Regions from separate parts of the Dactylosporangium sp. NPDC051484 genome, predicted to be linked through region 3. Evidence: riboswitches for the same ligand, from Rfam matches in the RefSeq annotation. Region 3 holds a riboswitch; each other region holds the start of a gene.
What was found. A riboswitch is a leader RNA that binds a small molecule or an ion and turns the genes downstream of it on or off. The one in region 3 is predicted to bind cyclic di-AMP.
Positions count from the first base shown of each region.

Region 1: it holds a riboswitch for cyclic di-AMP, as region 3 does, so the genes downstream of both, AB0367_RS38365 (NlpC/P60 family protein) here and AB0367_RS22595 (hypothetical protein) in region 3, are expected to answer to the same signal.
Region 2: it holds a riboswitch for cyclic di-AMP, as region 3 does, so the genes downstream of both, AB0367_RS18160 (hypothetical protein) here and AB0367_RS22595 (hypothetical protein) in region 3, are expected to answer to the same signal.
Region 4: it holds a riboswitch for cyclic di-AMP, as region 3 does, so the genes downstream of both, AB0367_RS36945 (C39 family peptidase) here and AB0367_RS22595 (hypothetical protein) in region 3, are expected to answer to the same signal.

Region 1 covers NZ_JBFAZX010000072.1:123-5,518, forward strand. The annotation lists gene AB0367_RS38360 (hypothetical protein) at 783-1,073, shown strand; cyclic di-AMP (ydaO/yuaA leader) riboswitch at 1,207-1,344, shown strand; gene AB0367_RS38365 (NlpC/P60 family protein) at 1,356-2,351, shown strand; gene dcd (dCTP deaminase) at 2,379-2,957, opposite strand; gene AB0367_RS38375 (MarR family transcriptional regulator) at 2,967-3,422, opposite strand; gene AB0367_RS38380 (pyridoxamine 5'-phosphate oxidase) at 3,489-3,995, shown strand; tRNA gene AB0367_RS38385 (tRNA-Gly) at 4,005-4,078, shown strand; gene yidD (membrane protein insertion efficiency factor YidD) at 4,377-4,742, shown strand; gene AB0367_RS38395 (helix-turn-helix transcriptional regulator) at 5,019-5,285, shown strand.
Region 2 covers NZ_JBFAZX010000009.1:121,806-127,201, reverse strand. The annotation lists gene icmF (fused isobutyryl-CoA mutase/GTPase IcmF) at 1-2,343, opposite strand, end outside; gene AB0367_RS18165 (MarR family transcriptional regulator) at 2,412-2,918, shown strand; cyclic di-AMP (ydaO/yuaA leader) riboswitch at 3,161-3,304, shown strand; gene AB0367_RS18160 (hypothetical protein) at 3,613-4,446, shown strand; gene AB0367_RS18155 (MBL fold metallo-hydrolase) at 4,626-5,396, shown strand, end outside.
Region 3 covers NZ_JBFAZX010000013.1:172,053-177,448, forward strand. The annotation lists gene AB0367_RS22585 (AAA family ATPase) at 1-956, shown strand, start outside; gene AB0367_RS22590 (phosphatase domain-containing protein) at 1,076-2,140, shown strand; gene AB0367_RS22595 (hypothetical protein) at 2,223-3,245, opposite strand; cyclic di-AMP (ydaO/yuaA leader) riboswitch at 3,255-3,401, opposite strand; gene AB0367_RS22600 (VOC family protein) at 3,487-3,870, opposite strand; gene AB0367_RS22605 (hypothetical protein) at 4,240-4,446, shown strand; gene AB0367_RS22610 (hypothetical protein) at 4,443-4,637, shown strand; gene yidD (membrane protein insertion efficiency factor YidD) at 4,708-5,112, opposite strand; gene AB0367_RS22620 (hypothetical protein) at 5,213-5,396, opposite strand, start outside.
Region 4 covers NZ_JBFAZX010000050.1:12,950-18,345, forward strand. The annotation lists gene AB0367_RS36940 (transglycosylase domain-containing protein) at 1-1,422, shown strand, start outside; gene AB0367_RS36945 (C39 family peptidase) at 1,480-2,340, opposite strand; cyclic di-AMP (ydaO/yuaA leader) riboswitch at 2,370-2,515, opposite strand; gene AB0367_RS36950 (hypothetical protein) at 2,713-3,804, shown strand; gene AB0367_RS36955 (Ig-like domain-containing protein) at 3,910-5,061, shown strand; gene AB0367_RS36960 (cupin domain-containing protein) at 5,085-5,396, shown strand, end outside.

The DNA of each region.
Region 1 (5,396 bases), on a different contig from region 3:
CGGCGGCACCGGCGGTGCTGGCGGGCTCGGCATCGCCTCCAACTAAACCCCACAGCGACTTCGACGGCCGGTCACCCGTAGCGGGTGACCGGCCTTGGCTGTTCGACCTTTCGCCGTTCGGCCTCGAGTGCTCGGCACCATGTTCCTGGCCCGTGTTCTTGGCACCGCGGACCCGGCAGGGCCGGGGCCGCCCTTCAGGCAGGCCCGGCCCGTTGTCTCACGGGAGGAACGGCCGCGCGTTGCACGGACCGGAGTCATCTACCTCCGTCGCGTCATGCGGAAGGGCGAACGCGGCCGGAACCACCGCGGCGGCCGCGCGGTTCGGGAGATCGTGTCCAGTCATGTGCCGACAACGGCGGTTGTTGCCGCGTGCCTGGCCTGCCGCTCTCGTCGTTGCCGCCGGGCTGGTCGAACATCGGGCGATCACGCCGCGTGAGCGCCGGGCAGCCGAACGGGCGACCGGAACCACGACCGCGGCGCCGCCCGGGTCCGGCTCGACGCCGGGGCGCTCCGAGCGCGCCACCACGGGCGTCGACCGGCACGCATGGTAAGCACGAAATCACCGTCTGGTTCACGTTCGACGACGGCCTCGTCAACGGCGTCAAGGGGGCGGCTCGCACTGCGGGCGCGCCGAACCGAAGGCAGTGACCTCGTCGCGGTGCCGCATGACGGTGGACTCGCGGTGCGTCTCCGGCGCACTGTGAGCATTACGGTGCGGAGAGTTGCGCGCGGGCCAGCCGGGTTTCTCAATCCGGGGCGCGCGGAGTTCGGCTACGGCGCGAGTGTTCTCGTCCGACCGACGAACTTCCAAGGGCGCCAATGTCACGCAAAAAGGGTTCTCGATCAGTGACAGCCAGTTCAAGCTCCAGGTCGATGGCATGGCCGGTCGGCCGAGTTGCGTGATTGTCGGCACCGGCTCGCCTACCATTTTTGTAGCGCTGGCATCGCGTTCCGTCGCCGGCGAGAGATGGCACCAGATCGCGTGTTCGCGCGGTAACGCGCTGCTCACGGTGGCCGTCGACGGGGTCAAGCCGGGACGGACCGCGATTCCTTCGTCACCGTCGAATTGGTGATGTATACGTCACGCAAATTGCACGACTTTCGGAACAAAACGGACAACAATCAATCACCCACTTGAACCTGGGAACCCGCCCCGCTTAACGTGAATTCCCGTCGGCTGGATGTCCGCGCCCGCCACGGGCGCGCCAGGCGGCACCGCCGAGTCGATATCCGAGCCGGGGACCCACGCGTCAACCCGGGGTGAATCCGCGAACTTGTGCGCGGTAGGGCGACCTTCCCGCCCGAACCCGTCAGCTAACCCGGTAGGCGGCCATGGAAGAAGGAGTAACTCCTCGGTGGAGACCCATCTGAGGTGGACGAGGCGGCCCCACCGTCTGGCACGGCTCCTCGTCGCCATCCTCGGCGGTCTGTCGCTCGCCGTCGGTATCACGGGGCTCGCGCATGCGGAGCCGACCCCGGGCGAGATCGAGAAACAGATCGACGACAAGTGGAACCAGATCGAGCCGGTGGTCGAGCAGCACAACCAGCTCAAGATCGAGCTCGCCACCAACAAGACCAAGCAGAGCAAACTCGAGGCCCAGATCGCGCCGCTGCGCCAGCAGGTCGACGCCGCCTTCGACAAGGTGAGCGCGTTCGCCGTGATGCAGTACAAGACCGGGCGCGTCTCCAAGCTCGACGCGATGCTCACGACCGGCTCGCCCGACACGTTCATCAACCAGCTGACGATGCTCAACATGCTGGCCAAGGACGAGCAGGCGCGGATCAAGGACGTAGTCACGGCCAAGCGGCAGTATGACGCGCAGAAAACGCCGCTCGACGAGCTGGTCGCCAAACAGGCCGAGCAGGAGGCCGCGCTGGCGCAGCAGGAGCAGCAGATCAACGCCGACATCAAAAACCTCAACGACATGCGCACCAAGGCATACGGGACGTCCGGCACGACCGGAAACCTGCGGCCGGTCGCCTGCCCGTTCGAGTACACCGGCGGCCCGGGCGCGAAGGCGGCCCAGGTGGCGTGCGCGCAGATCGGCAAGAGGTATGTGTGGGCGACCGAGGGGCCGAACACGTTCGACTGCTCCGGCCTGACGTTGTACGCCTGGAAGCAGGCCGGCTACACGCTGCGGCACTACACCAACTGGCAGTACCAGGACACCAAGCGCGTGTCGCGGAGCGATCTGCAGGCCGGTGACCTGGTCTTCTTCTTCAGCGACCTGCACCACGTCGGCATGTACGTCGGCGGCGGCTGGATGGTCCACGCACCGAACCCCAGCGCACCCGTGCAGATGAAGAAGATCGATATGGCACCGATATCCGGCTACGGCCGGGTGGCATGAGGGGGGCGGGCCGCGAGCCCGCCCTTTTCACATGGTGGGCCAGGTCCGCCAGTTCTGCCACGAGCGGCTCGGAGTGGGACCGCGCTGCCCCTGGTAGCGCGAGCCGTAGACCGTCGAGCCGTATGGGTGCTCGGACGGCGACGAGAGCCGGAAGATGCACAGCTGGCCGATCTTCATCCCCGGCCAGAGCCGGATCGGCAGGTTGGCCACGTTGGACAGCTCCAGCGTCACGTGGCCGGAGAAGCCGGGGTCGATGAAGCCCGCCGTCGAGTGTGTCAGCAGCCCCAGCCGCCCGAGGCTGGACTTGCCCTCCAGCCGCCCGGCGAGCTGGTCCCCGAGCGTGATCACCTCGAGCGTGGAGGCCAGCACGAACTCGCCGGGGTGCAGCACGAACGGCTCGCCGTCGCCGACCTCGACCATGGACGTGAGGTCGTCCTGCTGGATCGCAGGGTCGATGTGCGTATACAGGTGGTTGTTGAACACTCGGAACCACCGGTCGAGCCGTACGTCGATGCTGGACGGCTGCACCAGCGCTTGATCGAACGGCTCGAGACACAACTGGCCGCCCTCGAGCTCCTTGCACAGGTCACGGTCGGATAGCAACACCCTCTGAGGTTACGGTGTTGCCTCATCCGCCGCCGCGGCGGTCGCTTCGAGGACCGCCCCCATGATTCTCGTCACCAGCTCGATCTCCTCCGGCGCGAACCGGCCGAAGGCCGCCCGTAGGTGCACGCCGAGCGGGGCGAAGAACGCCGCCGCAAGCTCCTGGGCCGGCGGCTGGATGTCCAGGTTGATCCGGCGCCGGTCGGCGGTGTCGGGCCGCCGCTCGACGTGTCCGGCGCGCTCGAGGCGAGCCAGCAGTGCGGTGGTCGCCGCCGGGCTGAGCGAGAGCCGCCGCGCGAGCTCACCGGCGGTCAGCGGCTCCCCGTCCTGCGCCGCCCGCCAGATGTGCGCGACCGCGTTCATGTCGGTGCGATGCAACCCGTGAGCCCGCGTGAACACGTCGACGAACCGGTCGGCCTCCACATTGAAGCGCCGCAGAAGGTCGATCAACTCGTCGGCCGACGTCACCGCTTCAGTTTGCCTCGTTCGGGCAATTCGCCGACAATCGAACACACGTACGAGTACATTGGGCACATGGCATCGTGGGCTGATTTCGCCGCGGCCGAGCCCGAGCTGGCGACGGCCATCCGCACCCTGGTCTGCCAATACGGCCCAGGCCTCGGCTACCTGGCCACCGTCCGCCCCGACGGCGGCCCGCGCATCCACCCCGTCTCCCCGGTCATCACCGACGAGGGCCTGTATTGCTTCGTCCTCGCCTCCCCAAAGCGCCACGACCTGGACCGCGACGGCCGCTACTCGCTGCACAGCTTCCCGTCCACGGACTCCGACGACGAGGCATACCTGTCGGGCCGCGCGACCCCCGTCACCGACGAGCCCCTGACAGCCCGCCTGGCCACAACGATGCGCGCCGCCCCAGCGGTCGACTGGCGCCTGTATGAGCTGACCGTGGACGTCGCGATGCTCGTCCGCCATGAGACCCCGACAACCTCGACCCACACCGTCTGGAAGGACCGCCCCACCCACGCCACGAAGGCAAAACAGAATGATCCGTGCACGAACGCCGTGGATTCGGTACAGTAGGCGTCGCTCGCGGGTGTAGTTCAATGGCAGAACATCAGCTTCCCAAGCTGACAGTGAGGGTTCGATTCCCTTCACCCGCTCCACGACGAAGGCCCTGGTCAGGACAGATGTCCCGCCAGGGCTGTTCGCTTGTCAGAACACTCGGAAGCGGCGTCGTGCCATTTGCGGCCGTTTGCCCCACTGTCAGCTGTCCGTATGACACTGACGGCGTCTGGGGTGCCATTACGACAGGTTCCGCAAGATCACTCCAGGCCGCTCAGGTCGGGTCCGCGTCGCCCGTACTCGGTGAGCTACGTGAGGCGAGCGGCAGGATCACGGGCGGGAGTTGACCTTGGGCAATCTTGGCAGTAAGAAAAGCCGGTGCCGAGCACTGTGTACGAGATGTGTAACTGCTTCGATGTCGCCTGCGCCCCCTGTCAGAGCGTGCTGTCGCCCTGTAGCAGCGTGCTCGGGCTGGGCCGGCTGAGCGCGTTGCTGTTCGTTGTGGCGCCGCACCGCCTCGGTGTGCCGTCCCGGCCGTCTTCGGCGGGCCGGTTGGGCGTTCGGGCGATCCGTGGGTATCAGCGCTGGCTCTCGCCCCGGCTGCCCGTCCGGTGCCGGTATTCGCCGTCGTGCAGCGCGTACGGGCTGACTGTGGTGGACCGCTTCGGGCTGGTGACCGGCGGCAGACTGGCTGCGGCCCGGATCGCGCGGTGCCGATGTGATGTGCCGATGGGTACCGTCGACGAGCCGCCGGTAGGGCGCTGACCATCCAGCACGGCGCTGGGCGCCACCGCCACGCCGAGGAGCTGCACCGGGGCCTGTCGCTGGTGCAGCGTGGCTCGGCCGACCCCGGTCGTGACGACGGCGGGGAGCAGTCCGAGCAGTGAAAACCCGCGCAGCCGGGAGCCGGTCGAGGCCGCGGAGCCGGGTTACGGGAAGCTTCGCGAACTGCGAACGTGAAACCCGTGAGGTCGAACGCGCTCGAGGGGCGATGGCGCGGTGCATCGCCGAGACGCATACCGTCGAGGAAGGGATCGAGGCATGAGCGGTCGCAGCGATTGGAACGAACTGCGTAGCCAGCGCATGGCCGAGCCGGGTGCGATCGAGGGGCGGGCGGTCCGGGAGCTTCGCGAGCGGCGCGGTTGGAGTCAGACCGAATTGGCCGATGCCGCCTCGATGACGCAGTCCGCCGTAGCGCGCTTCGAGGCCGGCGGCACCGTGCCGACCTTTCCGGTTCTCGAGCGCTTGGCGCGAGCGTTCGATGTGGCGTTGGCCGTTGGGTTCCAGGCCAGACCCGACGCGGCGTGACCGCTGCGGTGTGCCATTAGCGTGCCATTAAGGCGGGATCGTCGAGGCCGCTCCAGGCCCGCTCGGGCGACGACGCCACGCCTCGCACCTTGGCCGGTCGACCTGTCTTGT
Region 2 (5,396 bases), on a different contig from region 3:
CGCCTCGACGTAGGTGAAGCCGTTGGCGAGGGTGAACGCGAGCTGGCTGATCGGGTTGGCGCCGGCCTCGGCGATGTGGTAGCCGCTGATGCTGACCGAGTAGAAGTTGCGCACCCGGTTGGTGATGAACCACTCCTGGATGTCGGCCATGCAGCGCAGCGCGAACTCGGTGGAGAAGATGCAGGTGTTCTGGCCCTGGTCCTCCTTGAGGATGTCGGCCTGGACGGTGCCGCGCACGGTGGACACGGTCCGCGCCCGGATCGCCGCCGCCTCCTGCGCGTCCGGCTCCCGCCCGTGCTCAGCCGTGAACGCCGCGGTCTGCTGGTCGATCGCGGCGTTGAGGAACATCGCCAGGATCGTCGGCGCCGGCCCGTTGATCGTCATGGAGACCGACGTCTTCGGGTCACACAGGTCGAAGCCGGCGTACAGCTCGCGCATGTCGTCGAGGGTGGCGATCGACACTCCCGAGGTGCCGACCTTGCCGTAGATGTCCGGGCGCCGGTCGGGATCGCGGCCATACAGGGTCACCGAGTCGAAGGCCGTCGACAGCCGCGTCGCCGGCTGGCCGGCGCTGAGCAGGTGGAAGCGCTGGTTGGTGCGGAAGGGGTCGCCCTCCCCCGCGAACATGCGGGCCGGCGCCTCGCCGGTGCGCTTGAGCGGGAAGACCCCGGCGGTGAACGGGAACGCGCCGGGCAGGTTCTCCGCGCGCAGGAACCGGACCAGCTCGCCGTCGTCGCCGTCGCGGGGCAGCGCGACGCGCGGGATGCGGCTGCCGGAGAGCGTCTGGCGGGTCAGGGGGCTACGGATCTCCGTCTCCCGGACCCGGTAGACGAATTCGTCGCCGCGGTACGCCTCGCGGGTCGCCGGCCACGCGTCGAGCAGTTCACGGACCTCGCCGGAGAGCTCCCGCTCCGTCGCCTCCAACAGCTGGGCGACGGCCTCCTCGCCGGGCAGCAGGTCACGGGCGGTGGTGAGGTGCTGACGGCGCCGGGCGACGGCGGCCTGCGCCGTGGTGGTCGCGTGGTAGCCGCGCACCGCCTCGGCGACCTCCGACAGGTATCGCTCCCGGCCCTTGGGCAGCGCCGACGTCAGCCCGGTCGACACCCGCCCGGCGACGGGGGTCAGCACGCCCGGGAAACTGGGGAACCCGTGCCCGGACAGCAGTTCCTTGAGGTGGTGGTACAGCGCGGTCACCCCGTCGTCGCCGAAGCGGGCGGCGCTCGTGCCGAAGACCGGCATCTCATCCCATGGCGTGCCGAACTGTTCGCGGTTGCGCACCAGCTGCCGGGCGACGTCGCGTCGCGCGTCCTCGCCGCCGCGGCGCTCGAACTTGTTGATCGCCACGACGTCGGCGAGGTCGAGCATGTCGATCTTCTCGAGCTGGCTGGCGGCGCCGAAGTCGGGCGTCATGACGTACAGCGAGACGTTGGAGTAGCCGGTGATGGCCGCGTCGCCCTGGCCGATGCCGGGCGTCTCGACGATGACGAGGTCGTTGCCGGCGGCCTGGCACGCGGCGACGACGTCGGCCAGATGCGCGGGAACGGTGCCGTCCTGCACGCGGGTCGCCAGCGACCGGAAGTAGACCACCCCGGGCGCGATGCTGTTCATCCGGATGCGGTCGCCGAGCAGCGCCCCGCCGCCGCGGCGGCGGGTCGGGTCGATGGCGACCACGGCGACCCGCAGCTTGTCCTCGCAGTCGCGGCGCAGCCGCCGGACCAGCTCGTCGGTCAGCGACGACTTGCCGGAGCCGCCCGTGCCGGTGATGCCGAGCACCGGCACGGGGCGCCGGCGGGCCGCCTCCCCCACCGCGGCGGCCAGGTCCGGGTCGGCGCCCGCCTGCAGCGTGGTGATCGCCCGGGACAGGGCCGTCTCGTCGCCGGCCAGCAGCGCCGCCACGTCGACCTGGCCGCGCACCGGGTCCGTGTCGCACTCGCGGATCAGCACGTTGATCATGCCGGGCAGGCCCAGCCGCTGGCCCTCCTGCGGGCTGAAGATGCGCACACCGCGCTCGCGCAGGGCCGCGATCTCCTCCGGCACGATCACGCCGCCGCCACCGCCGTAGACCCGCACGTGCCCGGCGCCGCGCTCGGCGAGCCGGTCGACGAGGTATTCGAAGTACTCGACGTGTCCGCCCTGGTAGGACGAGATCGCCACGCCCTGCACGTCCTCCTGCACGGCCGCGGTGACGACCTCGTCGACGCTGCGGTCGTGCCCGAGGTGAATCACCTCGGCGCCCTGAGCCTGCAGCAGCCGGCGCATGACGTTGATGGCTGCGTCATGGCCGTCGAAGAGGCTCGCCGCGGTGACGAAGCGGACGGGATTGGCCGGCACGTGGAGACTCATGGGCTAGATAGTAGGGTGTCCGACTATATGACGTCCACACAGCTACCCCGACCGCTATCATGACCTTCGTGTCGACCAATAGCGGCCTTCCCCTCGACCCGATCGCCGAGGCACGCCGGCTGTGGGCCGAGCACGGCTGGGCACACGCCGCCGACGGCATGGCCGCGGTCACGTCCCTCATGCGCGCCCACCAGATCGCGCTGGCCCGCGTCGAGGCGGTGCTCAAGCCCCACGGCGTGACCTTCGCCCGATACGAGGTGCTGATGCTGCTGTATTTCAGCCGCAAGTCCTCGCTGCCCATGGCCCTCATCGGCGAGCGGCTCCAGGTGCACCCGACCAGCGTCACCAACGCCGTCGACCGCCTCGAGGCCGCCGGGCTCGTGCGGCGCACCCCACACCCGGCCGACCGCCGCTCGACCATCGTCGAGCTGCTCGACGCGGGGCGCGAGCTCGCCGAGGCCGCGACGGCCGAGCTCAACACCGAGGTCTTCGCCGCACCCTGGCTGGCACCGGCGACCGTCGGCTCACTCATCGAGGTGATCACGGAGCTGCGCCGCAACGCCGGCGACTTCTGACCCGGCCGAGCCAGGAGCGGGCATCGATCGGCGCGCACCGCCCGTCATCCCCGCCGCGGGCGAATCCATCCGTCGCCCAGCCGGAACGACAGCCGCCACCAGGCAAAACGTTCGCGGCGAGGGCAGAACGCCGGGCCGCCGCGCGCACCTTGTCAGTTCCCCGCAGGGGGTTCACCTACGTATACGCAGCCGTTATGGTCATGACGTTCGCTGCGTCGGCCGTCACTGTGGAGGGTGACACCGCGGCGGACCCGCTGAGTCGTGCTCGCACGAACCGGGGAACCAAGCGCAACTGGGGTGAATCCGAGCGGCCACGCGCCGTGAGGTAGGGCGATCCTCCCGCCCGAATCCGTCAGCTAACCCGGTAGGCGGTATCGGAAGGAGCATCACGTGCACACCCTCGCCCTCGCATGGCGTCACACCTCGACCCGCGGCCCCGGAAGCCGACCGGCACAGCAAGGGCATCGCCCGGTCCGGTAACCGTTCCCGGCGCGCCCACCGGTCGCACCGGCACACCAGGCACCCACCCCACCGTCCCCTGTGGACGGGCGATGGCCCGTGCCCTCGTTCCGTGCCGGCCCGCACCAGCGGCGCCGCCGTCCGCAGTCCAGCAGCAGCCGCGTTCTCAGCACAACTGTCGAGGTTCTCGTGAAATACCGCAAGCAACACCGTCCACCGGTCGTGAGGTCGCCTCATGCCTGCCGATGAGCCCGAGCCGCGCCGGCGCGGCCTGCGTCACCTGCGACGTTACCGCCGCGGCCGCCACTCGGCGGCCCGCACGAGGACCGGCCTGTACTCGGCCGGGGTCGTCATCGCGTTCGCGGCGATCGGTTCGCTGTTCCTATCCCCGTCGCCCGGCACCGCACCGGACAACACCGTGGCACAGGCCGAAACCGCGTATCAGAGCGACGGCGAACGGGCGGCGGACGCCGAGAACCGCGCGTCGCGTGGCGACGCGCGCAGGGGCGACGAGCCCGGCCGGCAGCCGTCGTCCCCGGCCGGCACGCAGCCGAAGCAGTCACCGGCGCAGAGCCCTCCGTCACCCGCGAATACCACTGCCGCGGCCCCGCCGAAGCCGGCCACGTCGTCGCCGACGGTCCACAGCCCCGTCGGCGGGCTGGCCCAGACCGAGATGAACAACGCCGTCACGATCATCCAGGTCGGGCAGCAACTGGACCTGCCGCACCGCGCCTTCGTGGTGGCGATCGCGACCGCGTTGCAGGAAAGCCATCTGCGCAACCTCGCGAACCCCAACGTGCCGGACTCGCTCAACCTGCCCAACGAGGGCGTCGGGAGCGACCACGACTCGGTCGGCCTGTTCCAGCAGCGGCCGAACTGGGGTAGCGTCACCCAGCTGATGAATCCGGCCGAGTCCGCGCGCCGCTTCTACGCGGCGCTGATGAAGGTCTCCGGCTGGGAGCAGATGCCGGTCACCGTGGCGGCGCAGACGGTGCAGGTGTCGGCGTTCCCGGACGCCTACGCCAAGTGGCAGACCCTCGCGGAGCAGGTCGTGAGCGCCGTCGCGTAGTACATGCCGCCGGCTGCGGCGCCCGGCGGGGCGCCGCAGCCGCAGGCTCAGCGCGGTCTTCCTCCTGGCCGCACGGAGGTTCCCGGCGGATGGCGGGAAACTTGCGGTACGTGGCAATCTCGCCACTGTCGGCCCGGACCCGGCGGTGCGACGCTGCACGGGCGACGGAAGGGGGCGGTATGGCCGAGGGGAACCACCGCGTGGTCGTGCTGGTGCTCGACGGGGCGAAGCCGCTCGACGTGGGCATCCCGGCCCAGGTGTTCACCAGCCGCCCGAGCATGCCCTACGAGGTGCACGTGTGCGGCGCCGCCCCGGGCCTCGTCACCGGCGGCGACGGCCTGTCCTACCAAGTGGCCGAGGGGCTCGACGCCTTCGCCGCCGCCGACACGATCTTCCCGCTCAACCGCCGGACACGCCCACCACGTCACCGGCGTGGTGGGCGCGCTGCAGCGCTACGGCTGCCTGGGCTACCCTGCGGACATGCTGCTGGAGGCCCCCGACGAGATGCACCAGGTGACGGTCGACGAGCAGTCGCCGCGCGACGCCGAGACCGGCGCGGTGACGTCCTGAGCACCGCCTGGACCGAGCCCGGGGCCTTCGAGGAGGCGCCCGGCGTCCACCGCATCCCGCTGCCGCTGCCGCAGGACGGCCTGCGGGCGGTCAACGTGTACGCGCTCGCCGTCGCCGACGATCTCGTCCTCATCGACGCCGGTTGGGCCATCCCCGAGTCGCGGGCCCGGCTGATCGATGCCCTCGACGGGCTGGGCCACGCACCGGCGGACATCCGCAGGTTCCTCGTCACGCACGTGCACCGCGACCACTACACGCAGGCGGTCGCCCTGCGCCGCGAGTTCGGCACCCGGATCAGCCTCGGCGCCGGCGAGCGCACGACGATCGAGCACGCGCACGACGCCAACCGGCCGACGCTCGAGGGCCAGCTGCGCATCCTC
Region 3 (5,396 bases):
ATCCGGAGGCGGACGCGCACGCCAGCCGGACCGTGGCGGCCCTCGCCGGGCTGGACCACTGGCGGGGCCGCCCGCCGGCCGAGCGGGCGAGGCTGTTCGCCGCCGCCCTGCTCGTGGGCGGCAGCGACCCTGGCTCGGCCCGGCGCGGTGAGCTCGCAGCCCGGCGGCGGCTGTGGGAGATGGGCGTGCCGATCGCCTGGCGCGAGCACGTGTGTGCGCTCGTGCGCCACCGAGGGCTGCCGTTCGGCGCGCTGGAGCGCCCGGACCTCGACCGCGTCGCGTTCCGGGTCAGCCTGCTGGCCCGCAACGACGACCTCGCGTTGCTGGCGAGCGCCGACGTCCTCGCGCGGGGCGGATCCGGCGCCGGGGCGCTGCTCGACGAGGTCGCGCTCTTCATGGAGTACACCCGGGAAATCGGCTGCCTCGACGGACCGCGCGCCTTCGCCTCGGACCATGCGCGGTTCGAATATTTCCGTACCCCGGGTCGAGACCCCGGCTACGCGGCGTTCGACGACACGCGCTGCACGGTGACCGTGATGTCCGGGCTGCCGGGCTCGGGCAAGGACCACTGGATCGCGGCCAACCGGCCCGGGGTGCCGGTGGTCGGCCTCGATGACCTGCGCGACGAGCTCGGCGTGCGGCCGGCGGGCGACCAGGGCCCGGTGATCGCGGCGGCGTACGCGCGCGCCCGCGAGCACCTGCGCGCGGCCACGCCGTACGTCTGGAACGCGACGAACGTGACCCGGGCGCTGCGCTCGCGGTGCATCGGGCTGGCCGCCGGCTACGGCGCGCGGGTCGAGGTGGTGAGCGTGGAGGCGCCGCCGGACGTGGTGCACCGGCGCAACCGGGCGCGCTCCCGCCGGGTGCCGGCCGCGGTGATCGACCGGCTGGCCGGGCGCTGGGAGCTGCCCGACCCGACCGAGGCGCACGAGGTGCGCTGGGTGCTCAACGAGTAGTCGTGCGCGGCCGCCGCGTCGCCTGGCGCGACGGTTTCATGTCACCGTCACGCGGTGGTCACCCAGGGTTGATGACGGAGCGGGGTGCGGTCCCTGGCGGGCTGTGACAGGGTTGGGCCGTGGCGCTGATCCCGAACACGCCGAGCAGCGAGCCCTTGCCGCTGCACCGCGCGGCCCGCATCGAGGACGCGATCCACAACGTCCTCGAGCGGCGGCTGCGCCGGCGCGGATGGAAGGTCGCGGTCACCGCCTACACGGGCTACGGCGCCTGCGCCACCGCCGAGCGCCCCGGGTGGGTCCGGGTGCTAGGCCGCGTGCTGCTGGCCCGGATCGACCCCAAGCCGGCCAAGCGGCTCAAGAAGCTGCGCGGCTGGCGCTCGTTCACCGCGGTGTCGGTCGGTGACGCCCCGGTGCGCATCGAGGCCGGCGGCCGGACCTGTGAGGTGCGCTGCGACCGCGGCGGGTTCATCGACGTCGTCGTCGAGGCCGACCTCGCGCCCGGCTGGGCGTCCGTCACGCTGCAGAGCGAGGACAGCGCCGCCGTCGAGGCGCCGATCCGGATGATCGACCCCGGCACCCGCTTCGGCATCATCTCCGACGTCGACGACACAGTCATGGTCACCACGCTGCCGCGCCCGCTGCTCGCCGCGTGGAACACGTTCGTGCTCGACGAGCACGCCCGCGCCTCGGTGCCGGGCATGGCGGTGCTGTACGAGCGGCTGGTCAACGCCAACCCGGGCGCGCCGGTCTTCTACCTGTCGACCGGCGCCTGGAACGTGGCCGCGACGCTGACCCGGTTCCTCTCCCGGCACCTGTATCCAGCCGGGCCGCTGCTGCTGACCGACTGGGGCCCGCAGCCGGACCGGTTCTTCCGCAGCGGCCAGGCGCACAAGCGAGCGTCGCTGGCCCGCCTCGCCGAGGAGTTCCCGGACATTCGCTGGCTGCTGGTCGGCGACGACGGGCAGCACGATCCGGAGATCTACGCCGAGTTCGCCGCCGAGCACCCCGACAGCGTGGCCGCTGTGGCGATCCGGCACCTCTCGCCGACCCAGGCGGTGCTGGCCGGCGCGTTCCCGGGGGTGGCCGGCGGCTCCAAGCGGGTCCCGCTCAACGATCGGCGTTGGCTGGGCGCCCCCGACGGCGCCGGCCTGTGGCGACTTCTGCGGGACACGGAGATCCTCTGAGCCGCGCCGGATGGACCTGTCACCTCGCGGAAACGGCCGGTCGACGGTTGCCCTGCCGACCGGCCGCCCGCGAACGTGAGGATCACAGGATCGAGAGGTGTACGTGGTTCGTATGGTCGCTGGAGGGGTCTCCGGCGACGCCCGAGTAGTGGTGCCACCCGACCGTCGGCGTCCACACCTGCTTGAACCAGATGACGTACATGACGCCGAGGCGGTCGGCGTTCTTCACGAAGTACGTCGCCAGGGTGGTGCCGTAGGTGTAGTCGTCGCCGGTGGCCACCCCGCCGAAGCCGGGTTTGGTCTGCACCGAGAAGTCGCAGGCGCGGCCCTTCGGGTGCTCATACGGCCCGCTCGGGCGGTAGCAGGACACGAACCGCTTGAAGCCGTCCTTCTGCGCCTCCTGCATCGCGTGCAGCGTGCGCGGAGTGAGGCAGCCGCTGGTCGTGGGGTCCTTGACGCTGCACGACTCCTTGGGCAGCGACCCGTTGGCGTTACGCGGCACCGGGTTGGCGAGCGGCAGGTTGGCGGTGACGAAGCCCCTGCTCGGCCCACCGGCCTGCGCGAGCGCTTTCTCCGCGTCCTTCTTCTGCTGCTCGATGATGCGCTTCTGCTCCTGCTGCGTGGCGATCTCGCCATCGAGCGCCTTCTTCTGCGCGGCCTGGTCGTCCCGCAGCTGCTTGGCCTGGTGCAGCAGGTTGTTGTTGTGGTGTGCGATCTCGTTGATGGAGCCGGCCCGCTCGGCGAAGCTGTCCGGGGTCTTCGCGTCCATCAGCGCGGCGAACGTGGTGAGGGGGCCGGTGCGGTATGCCGCCGCGGCGATCGCGGCCACCTGATCCTGAATCACCGCCAGCCGCGCCTCGGTCGCCTGCAGTTGTGCGGCGAGCTCACCCTGATGCTTGACCGAGGCGTTCAGCAGATCATTGGCCTCGGACCACTTGCGGCTCGTGCTCTCGAGGACGGAGTTGAGCGTCGGGTTGGCGCTGGAGCCCTCGTCGCCGGTGTCGCCGCCGGGCTCGGCCGCGGCGGGCGTGGCGGCGAGCCCCCCGAGCACGATTGCCGCCAGCAGCGCGATGAACGTGCGCCGGTATGGATGTCGCGGTGACATCTGGTTCGTCGTTCCTTCCGTCGGCCGCCGACCGAGTTAGCTGACGGGTTCGGGACGGAACGACCCCTACCACCCTTCCGAGGAAGGGCGGATTCACCCCAACGTTACCGTGGGTCCCCGGCTCGCCACGGTGCGGCGATTGGGCGGCAGCCCCGCCCGGCACCGGGGGCGGTGCCCTCGTGGACGTGACCGTGGGTCACTGTACCTCGGCCAGTCCCGGGCTTGGGGTCGGCGTCGGCGTTCAGTTTCCGCTGCCGTACGGACGCGTGAGGATCTCGAGGTAGTGCCCGCTAGGGTCCTCCCAGTAGACGCCTCGACCGCCGTCGCGGGTGTTGATCTCGCCCGGCCGGTGCCGGGCCGGATCGGCCCAGTACGACAGGCCGCGGGCGCGGATTCGACCGAAGACCACGTCGAACTCGCTCTCGCTGACCAGAAACGCGTAGTGCTGCGGGTGGACCGGTCCGAGATCGTCGGCGAAGTCGAGGGAGACGTCGTTGTCGACCTGCAAGGTCAAGAACCGGCCGAAGGGTGCCGGCTTGTCGAGCCCCAGAATCTCGGCGAAGAACTCCGCCGACTCCTGCTTGTCGCGGACCGACACGATGGTGTGATTCAGTTGGACGGCCATACCCCTATAGTCCGCCCTTGCCAGTGGGCGGACCACTGGTACGCAAGGTGAAGTCGGTGGCCACCGAAGCTCCGCCGCGGCGGGCCGGACGCGGACAGCCGAGCTACTCGGCGTGTGCCCGGACGAAGAGGCCGATCCCGTCCAGCAGCCGGGCCAGGCCGAACTCGAACAGCTTGTCCAGGTCGAAGTCGAAGAGCGGGACTTCGTCCACCACCTCGGCGGCTACGGGGCGTGCTTCACCGTGCCCAACCCGGGCGACCTCGGCCACTGGTTCCTCATGTACAACGCCTCCGGCGGCCGGAGCGCGGCGGGACGGCCAAGGCCAGCCTGAGCTTCACCGCCGCGGACCAGTACCACCGCCTCGGGCGTGTGGAGCAGCAGCGGGTCCTCGCCGAGCGGATGGCCGGCGCCGGCTGGCGGGTGCCCGCCCTGCTCGCCACCATGCCGGACGCCCCGGATTTCTACTTCGACTCGATCTGTCAGGTGCGCGTCGATCGCTGGTCGCGCGGGCGGGTGTGCTGCTCGGCGACGCCGGCTACTGCGGGTCGCCGCTGGCCGGTCTCGGCACCAGCATGAGCCTGGTCGGGGCGTACGTGCTGGCCGGCGAACTAGCCGCCGCGGGCCGGGCGGAGGCGGCCTTCGCGGCCTACCAGGAGCAGATGGCGGCGTACGTGGCCAGCGGCATGCAACTGCCGCCCGGGGGCATGCGGGCCTTCGCGCCCAGGACCGCTGAGGTCCTTCGCTCCACCCGCCGACGGACGCCTTGATCACGGAGTGCTCATGTACCCCCTGGTACACGAGCGCTCCGTGATCAAGGCGCATCGTCGCCGCGGCCGGCTACGGGACCGGGTCGTGGGTGCCCTGCGGCGTCGACGGGTTGCAGCGGCGGATGCGGGCGGCGGTGAGGCGGGAGCCGACGACCAGCCCGTATCGCCGTACCGCTTCCAGCCCGTAGTTGCTGCATGTCGGAACCTGCCGGCAGCGCGTCGGCAGGTGCGTCGACAGCCAGCGCTGATAGCCGCGGATGGCCGCCATGCCGGCGCGGCCCGGCAGGCTGGCGTCGCGCCGTGGTCTTCTCGTCGGCGTCGTGATCGCCAGCGCACCGAGCAGCAACGAACTCAGCATGAACGGGTTGCAATCGCAGCCGTCGCAGCCGTCACAACCGTCGAAGCCGTCGCAGCCGCAATCCGGCACGTCGTTCCACCAGCGCCGTCGGCTGGGCCGCATCTCGTCCGATTCCACGAGCGGCATTGTGTTGGCGCGTCGCGGCAATGATCAAGCCTGTTGTCGACAGTCTGTCGATGAGCGGGCCTGACTCGATGCGGGTGTGGCCGGTGACGACTCACCCGGCCAATGCGGCCGCCTGCAGTGCCGCCACATACCGGTCGCCGGCCGCGTCCGTGAGATCGGCGGCGAACACGGCCACCACGTGCTCGCCAGGCGCCAGGTCGGCGTACAACCGCTGCCAAGCCACCAGGTTCGGGTGCTCGACGTCGGTGCACGCCTGTGCCGGGGCCAGCAGCCCG
Region 4 (5,396 bases), on a different contig from region 3:
CTGCTGGCCGGCCTGCTGCAGTCCCCGGACGCGGACAACCCGCTCACCGGCGACCGCGAGACGGCCCTGAAGCGGCGCGCGTACACGCTCGAGTCGATGGCGAAGATGCGCGTGATCACGCCCGCGGAGGCGACCGCCGCGAAGGGCACGCAGCTCAAGCTGACCGAGCGCCGGCTGCCCAACGACTGCACGTCGGTGGCGCGGGAGCACAACGACTGGGGCTTCTTCTGCGACTACTTCCGTCAGTGGTGGAACAGCCAGCCCGAGTTCGGCGCGACGGCGATGGACCGCGACGAGAACCTGCGCACCGGCGGCTACACGGTGGTCACCTCGCTGGACCCGAACGTGCAGGCGACCGCGCTCGCCCAGTCGCTGGGCGTCTACGGCTACGGCAGCGCGCGCTCGGTGCCGCTCGCCGTGGTCCAGCCCGGCAGCGGCCGGGTGCTGGCGATGGCCGTCAACCGCCACTTCAGCCTGGAGGCCAACCCGCGGGAGCACCCGCAGTACCCCAACACCGTCAATCAGCTCATCTCGGGCGGCTCCGGCGTGGACGGCTACCAGGCCGGCTCGACGTTCAAGATGTTCACGATGCTCGCCGCGCTGGAGGCCGGCCTGCCGCTGAGCACCCGGTTCAACGCGCCGGCCCGGATCGTGACCAACTGGCCGGGCAGCGCCGGGGCCAGCTGCGGCGGGCACTGGTGCCCGGCCAACGACAGCCCGAGCTGGATGGACGGCGAACGCACGATGTGGAACGGCTTCGGCCGCTCGGTCAACACCTACTTCGTGTGGCTGGAGCAGCAGATCGGCGCCCGGCGCGCGGTGGAGATGGCGCAGCGGCTCGGCATCGTGTTCCGCGGCGACCTGGACGTGTCGCTGGCGGCGAAGGCGGAAGGCTGGGGCTCGTTCACCCTCGGTACGGCCTTGACCACGCCGCTGGACCTCGCCAACGCCTACGCGGCCGTCGCCGCCGGCGGGTTGTACTGCCAGCCGCTGCCGGTGCTGTCGATCACCGACCCGGACGGCCGGCCGGCCGACGCCGCCGGTCCGAAGTGCAAGCAGGCGGTCGACCCCGACGTGGCGGCCGCGGCCACCGACGCGGCGCGGTGCCCGGTCAGCAAGGGCTCGTCGTACGGCAGGTGCGACGGCGGCACGGCCGAGGCCGTGTCCGGCATCCTGAGCGGGCGCCCGGTCGCGGGCAAGACGGGAAGCTCGGAGAACAACGCGACCGAGACGTTCGTGGGGTTCACGCCGCAGATCGCGGCGGCCGGCATCGCGGTGAACGTGGACAACCCGAACGACTACGTCGGCGGCGGGGTCTCCAGCTCGGTCAACGGGGCCGTGGCGCAGACCATGGCGGCGACGCTGCGCGGCCAGCCGGTGCAGGGCTTCCCGGCCCCGAGCCGGGCACGTGCCCTGGGCTGACGGGGCCGGGACGGCGCGCCGTCCACAGTGGACGGCGCGCCGGATCTGGGGCCGGGATCAGGCCGAGTAGCCGCGCTGGGCGATCCAGTCGGCCATCTTGTCCAGGGACAGCATGTACGAGCCGGCGCCCTGGGCGTCGGCCGGATCCGCGATCTTCACGGTCTGGCCGCCGTCGCGGTACCCGACGATCGTCAGGAAGTGCCCGCCGGGGTAGGAGTGGCCGTGTCCGGCGTCGTCCACCGTGGACCCGGCGATGTTGGCGACCACCGCGTACCCGTGGTTGATCGCGTTGAGCACCGCTGCCTTGAGCTGGTCGACGTCAGCCTGGGTGGCCGTCTGCCCGGTGATGAAGTGTGACTTGTAGAAGGACGTCCCGGTGGAGGAGTTGAGCGCCCGCGTGGTGTCCTCGGCCGAGTTGGTGCCGTTGACGGTGGTGCCGAGGCTCTGCGCGACCTGGGACTGCGACTGGAAGACCCCCCGCGCGGTGAGGGCGATGCGCGTGGCGGCCGGGCCGCAGAAGTAGTAGTTCTCCTGCCAGGCGAACTGATAGGAGAGTTCCTTCTGCTGCGGGGGCGCGGTGGAGGTGGCCGCCGGCGGCGGCGCGGTGGAGGTGGTCCCGACGCCGGCCTGTGCGGTGGCGGTCGGCTTGGCCGCGCCCGCCTTGGGGACGCTCGCCGCGTCGGGCACCGCCTGGTCACGCTGCTTCTGGCGGGCGGCCGGGGCGTCGCCGAGGGTGACCGTGGATTCCGCGCCGGTCAGGGTCTGGGTGCCGGCGGCACTGGCCGGTGTCGAGGACTGCTGCAGGGCGGCGGCGCCGATGCCGGCCGCGGCGGCCAGGCCCGCCGCGACGGCCACGACGTGGATGCGCCGAAACCGGGGGACGCGTCCAGAGTGGCGAGGTTTGTAGAGGTACGTCACGGGTACCTCGATTCATGGGGCAACACGCGAGCTCCTTCCGGTGCCGCCTACCGGGTTAGCTGACGGGTTCGGGCGGGAAGCTCGCCCTTCCCGGGGCCGTGGGCCCCGTGGATTCACCCCGGGTGGTGCATGGTTCCCCGGCTCGTGCGCGCGCACGACTCAGCGGATCCGCTACGGGGTCACCCAGGTGGGCAACGGAGGCCGCAGCGGATTCGAAAACCGTAAACACACCGGTCAGAGGCCGTTTCACCCCCTGGTGATTCGGCCACCGGGCGCGGCGCCGCCGGGTCGGGCGACGGGGCGCACACGGCCCTGGCGCCGTTTCTCATCCCCAAAATCACCCCTGCGTCGTTGCGGTCCTAGTCTCGCCGGATGCTCGCTGGTGATGACGAAAACCCGCAGCTCAGCGACGTGGCCGAACACGACCCACGCCATCTGCGGTCTCGCGGCGGCCGTCATGCCGCGCACCTTCGCAACCTCGTGCCCGATCCCGAGCGGCTGCTCGCGTCCGGGCCGGTACGCGTGCTCGCATCCGGGTCCGCACGCGTGCTCGCATCCGCGCCGGCCCGGGCGCTCGCCGCAGGGTCCGCCCGCGTCCTCGCATCCGGGCCGGCCCGCACGCTCGCATCCGGGTCCGCTCGCGCGTTCGCGGCCGGGCGCACGCGCCTGCTCGCATCCGGCCCCGTGCGCCTCGCCGCGGCCATGCCGGCGGGGGCACGCCGCACCGCCGTGGCCGCGACGATCGTCGCCGTGGCGGCGTTCGGGCTGACCTCGACGCTGACGTCCTCGGACCCCCCGGCCGCATCGGGCGGCGCGGTGAGCCTGAGCGCGCAGGAGGGGGCCGGCACGGACCAGGCCGAGGCGCCGCGCGCCGACGAGCGCGCAGGGCGCTCGTCGGGACGCTCGAAGGGCACCGACCCCAAGGCCGCCAATCCGAAGGCCGCTGGCCCCAAGGCCACCGGACAGGGGTCCACCGACAAGAAGGCCACCGGTCAGGGCGGCGCGCCGCCGGCGGCCGCGCCGTCGCCGACCAGGGTGGCGCCCGTCGGCGGGCTGACCCAGGCCGAGATGGACAACGCGGTCGCGATCGTCGACGTGGCCAAGCGGGAGAACCTGCCCAAGCGCGCGGCCGTCGTGGCGCTCGCCACCGCCCTGCAGGAGAGCCACCTGCGCAACCTGGCCAACCCCAACCTGCCGGAGTCGCTGAACCGGCCGAACGAGGGCGTCGGGTACGACTACGACTCGGTCGGGCTGTTCCAGCAACGGCCGAACTGGGGCTCGGTCGAGCAGTTGATGAACCCGCACGAGTCGGCCCGCCGGTTCTACGCGGCGCTGCTGGCGATCCCGGGCTGGGGCGACTACGCCGTCACGGTCGCGGCGCAGAAGGTGCAGCGCTCGGCCTTCCCGGACGCCTACGCGAAGTGGGAGGGGCTGGCGACGCAGATCGCCGACGCCACCATGTAACGCTGGGCGAGGATTCGCTATCCCACCCGTTGTCACTCGTTTGCCGGCCCGGCCTCGCCCGGGCCGGTACGACGATGCCCCCATGTGCAGACAACGGCAGAGAACATGAGGCGCCCAGGCCGGTCCGTCACCGCGCTGCTCATCCTCGCGGTGGCGGCACAGCCGGCGCTGTCCGCATGCGACGTCTCGTCGCATCGCAAACGCACAGCGACCAAGTCCACCGCACCACCGACGGTGCCGGTGGGACTTTCCCTCACGCCGGCGGCGGGCGACGCCGCGGTGCCGATCAGCGCCGAGATCGGCACCAAGGTCAAGGATGGACGGGTCACCGACATCTCCCTCATCGACGCGACCGGTCAGAAGATCTCCGGCGCGTCGCGGGCGGACGGGTCGTCCTGGGTGCCCGACACCGCACTTCGCTACGGCACCACGTATACGGCGAAGGTGACCGCCATCGGCGCCGACGGCAAGCCGGTGACCAGGCAGTCGACCTTCACCACGGCGGCGAAGCCGACCGGTCCGGCGGTCAGCACGGAACTGAACGTCATCAACGGCGGGACCTACGGCGTCGCGATGCCGATCGTCGTGGAGTTCGCCACCGACGTACCGCCGGAGAACCGGGCCGCCGTGCAACAGCGGCTGTTCGTGACGAGCGACCCGCCCCAGCCCGGGGTGTGGCACTGGTTCAACGGCAAGCAGGTGATGTTCCGGCCGGAGCACTACTGGCAGCCGGGCACGAAGATCACCGCTCGCAAGGCGCTCAACGGCGTGCCGATCGGCGACGGCCACGCCGACGAGGACGCCTCCGCGACGATCACGATCGGCCGCAAGCTCACGATCGACATCGACAACGCCACCAAACAGCTGAGCGTGTACCACAACGACGCGCTCGTGAAGACCATGCCCGTCAGCCTGGGCAAGTCGTCCACGCCGAGTTCGAGCGGCACCACCGTGATCATGTCGCGGGAGTCGACGGCGTTGTTCAAGACGCCGGAGTACACCACCACCGTCGAGTACGCCATGCGCCTGACCTGGGGCGGTCAGTACATCCACGCGGCGCCGTGGTCGGTCGGCGACCAGGGCGTGCGCAACGTCTCGCACGGCTGCACCAACGTCTCCACGGGCAACGCGAGGTGGCTGTACGAGTCGGTGCTGGTCGGCGACCCGGTGACCACGCGCAACACCGAGGTGCCGCTGGACCCGGGCGACGGCTGGACGGCGTGGGACTTGTCGTGGGCGGACTACACCAAGGCCTAGAGGGCCCGGAGGAGGACACCGAGATGGAGGTCATTCGCGTCCCGAGCACCAGCCGGCCGGCGCCGCAGCAGCGGTACTCCGGCGTGGCCTGGATCGGCAGGGACGTCACCGCGATGGAACCGTCGCGCCTGGCGACGTTCCATGCCCAGTTCAACCCCGGCGCGCGCACGGCGTGGCACCGCAGCCCGTACGGCCGGGTGCTGCACATCCTGCACGGCGTGGGCCGGGTGCAGCGCCGGGGCGGCCCGGTCCACGAGGTGCGGGCCGGCGACACGGTCGTCGTGGCGGCCGGCGAGTGGCACTGGCACGGCGCCGGCCCCGGCACGTTCGTGGCG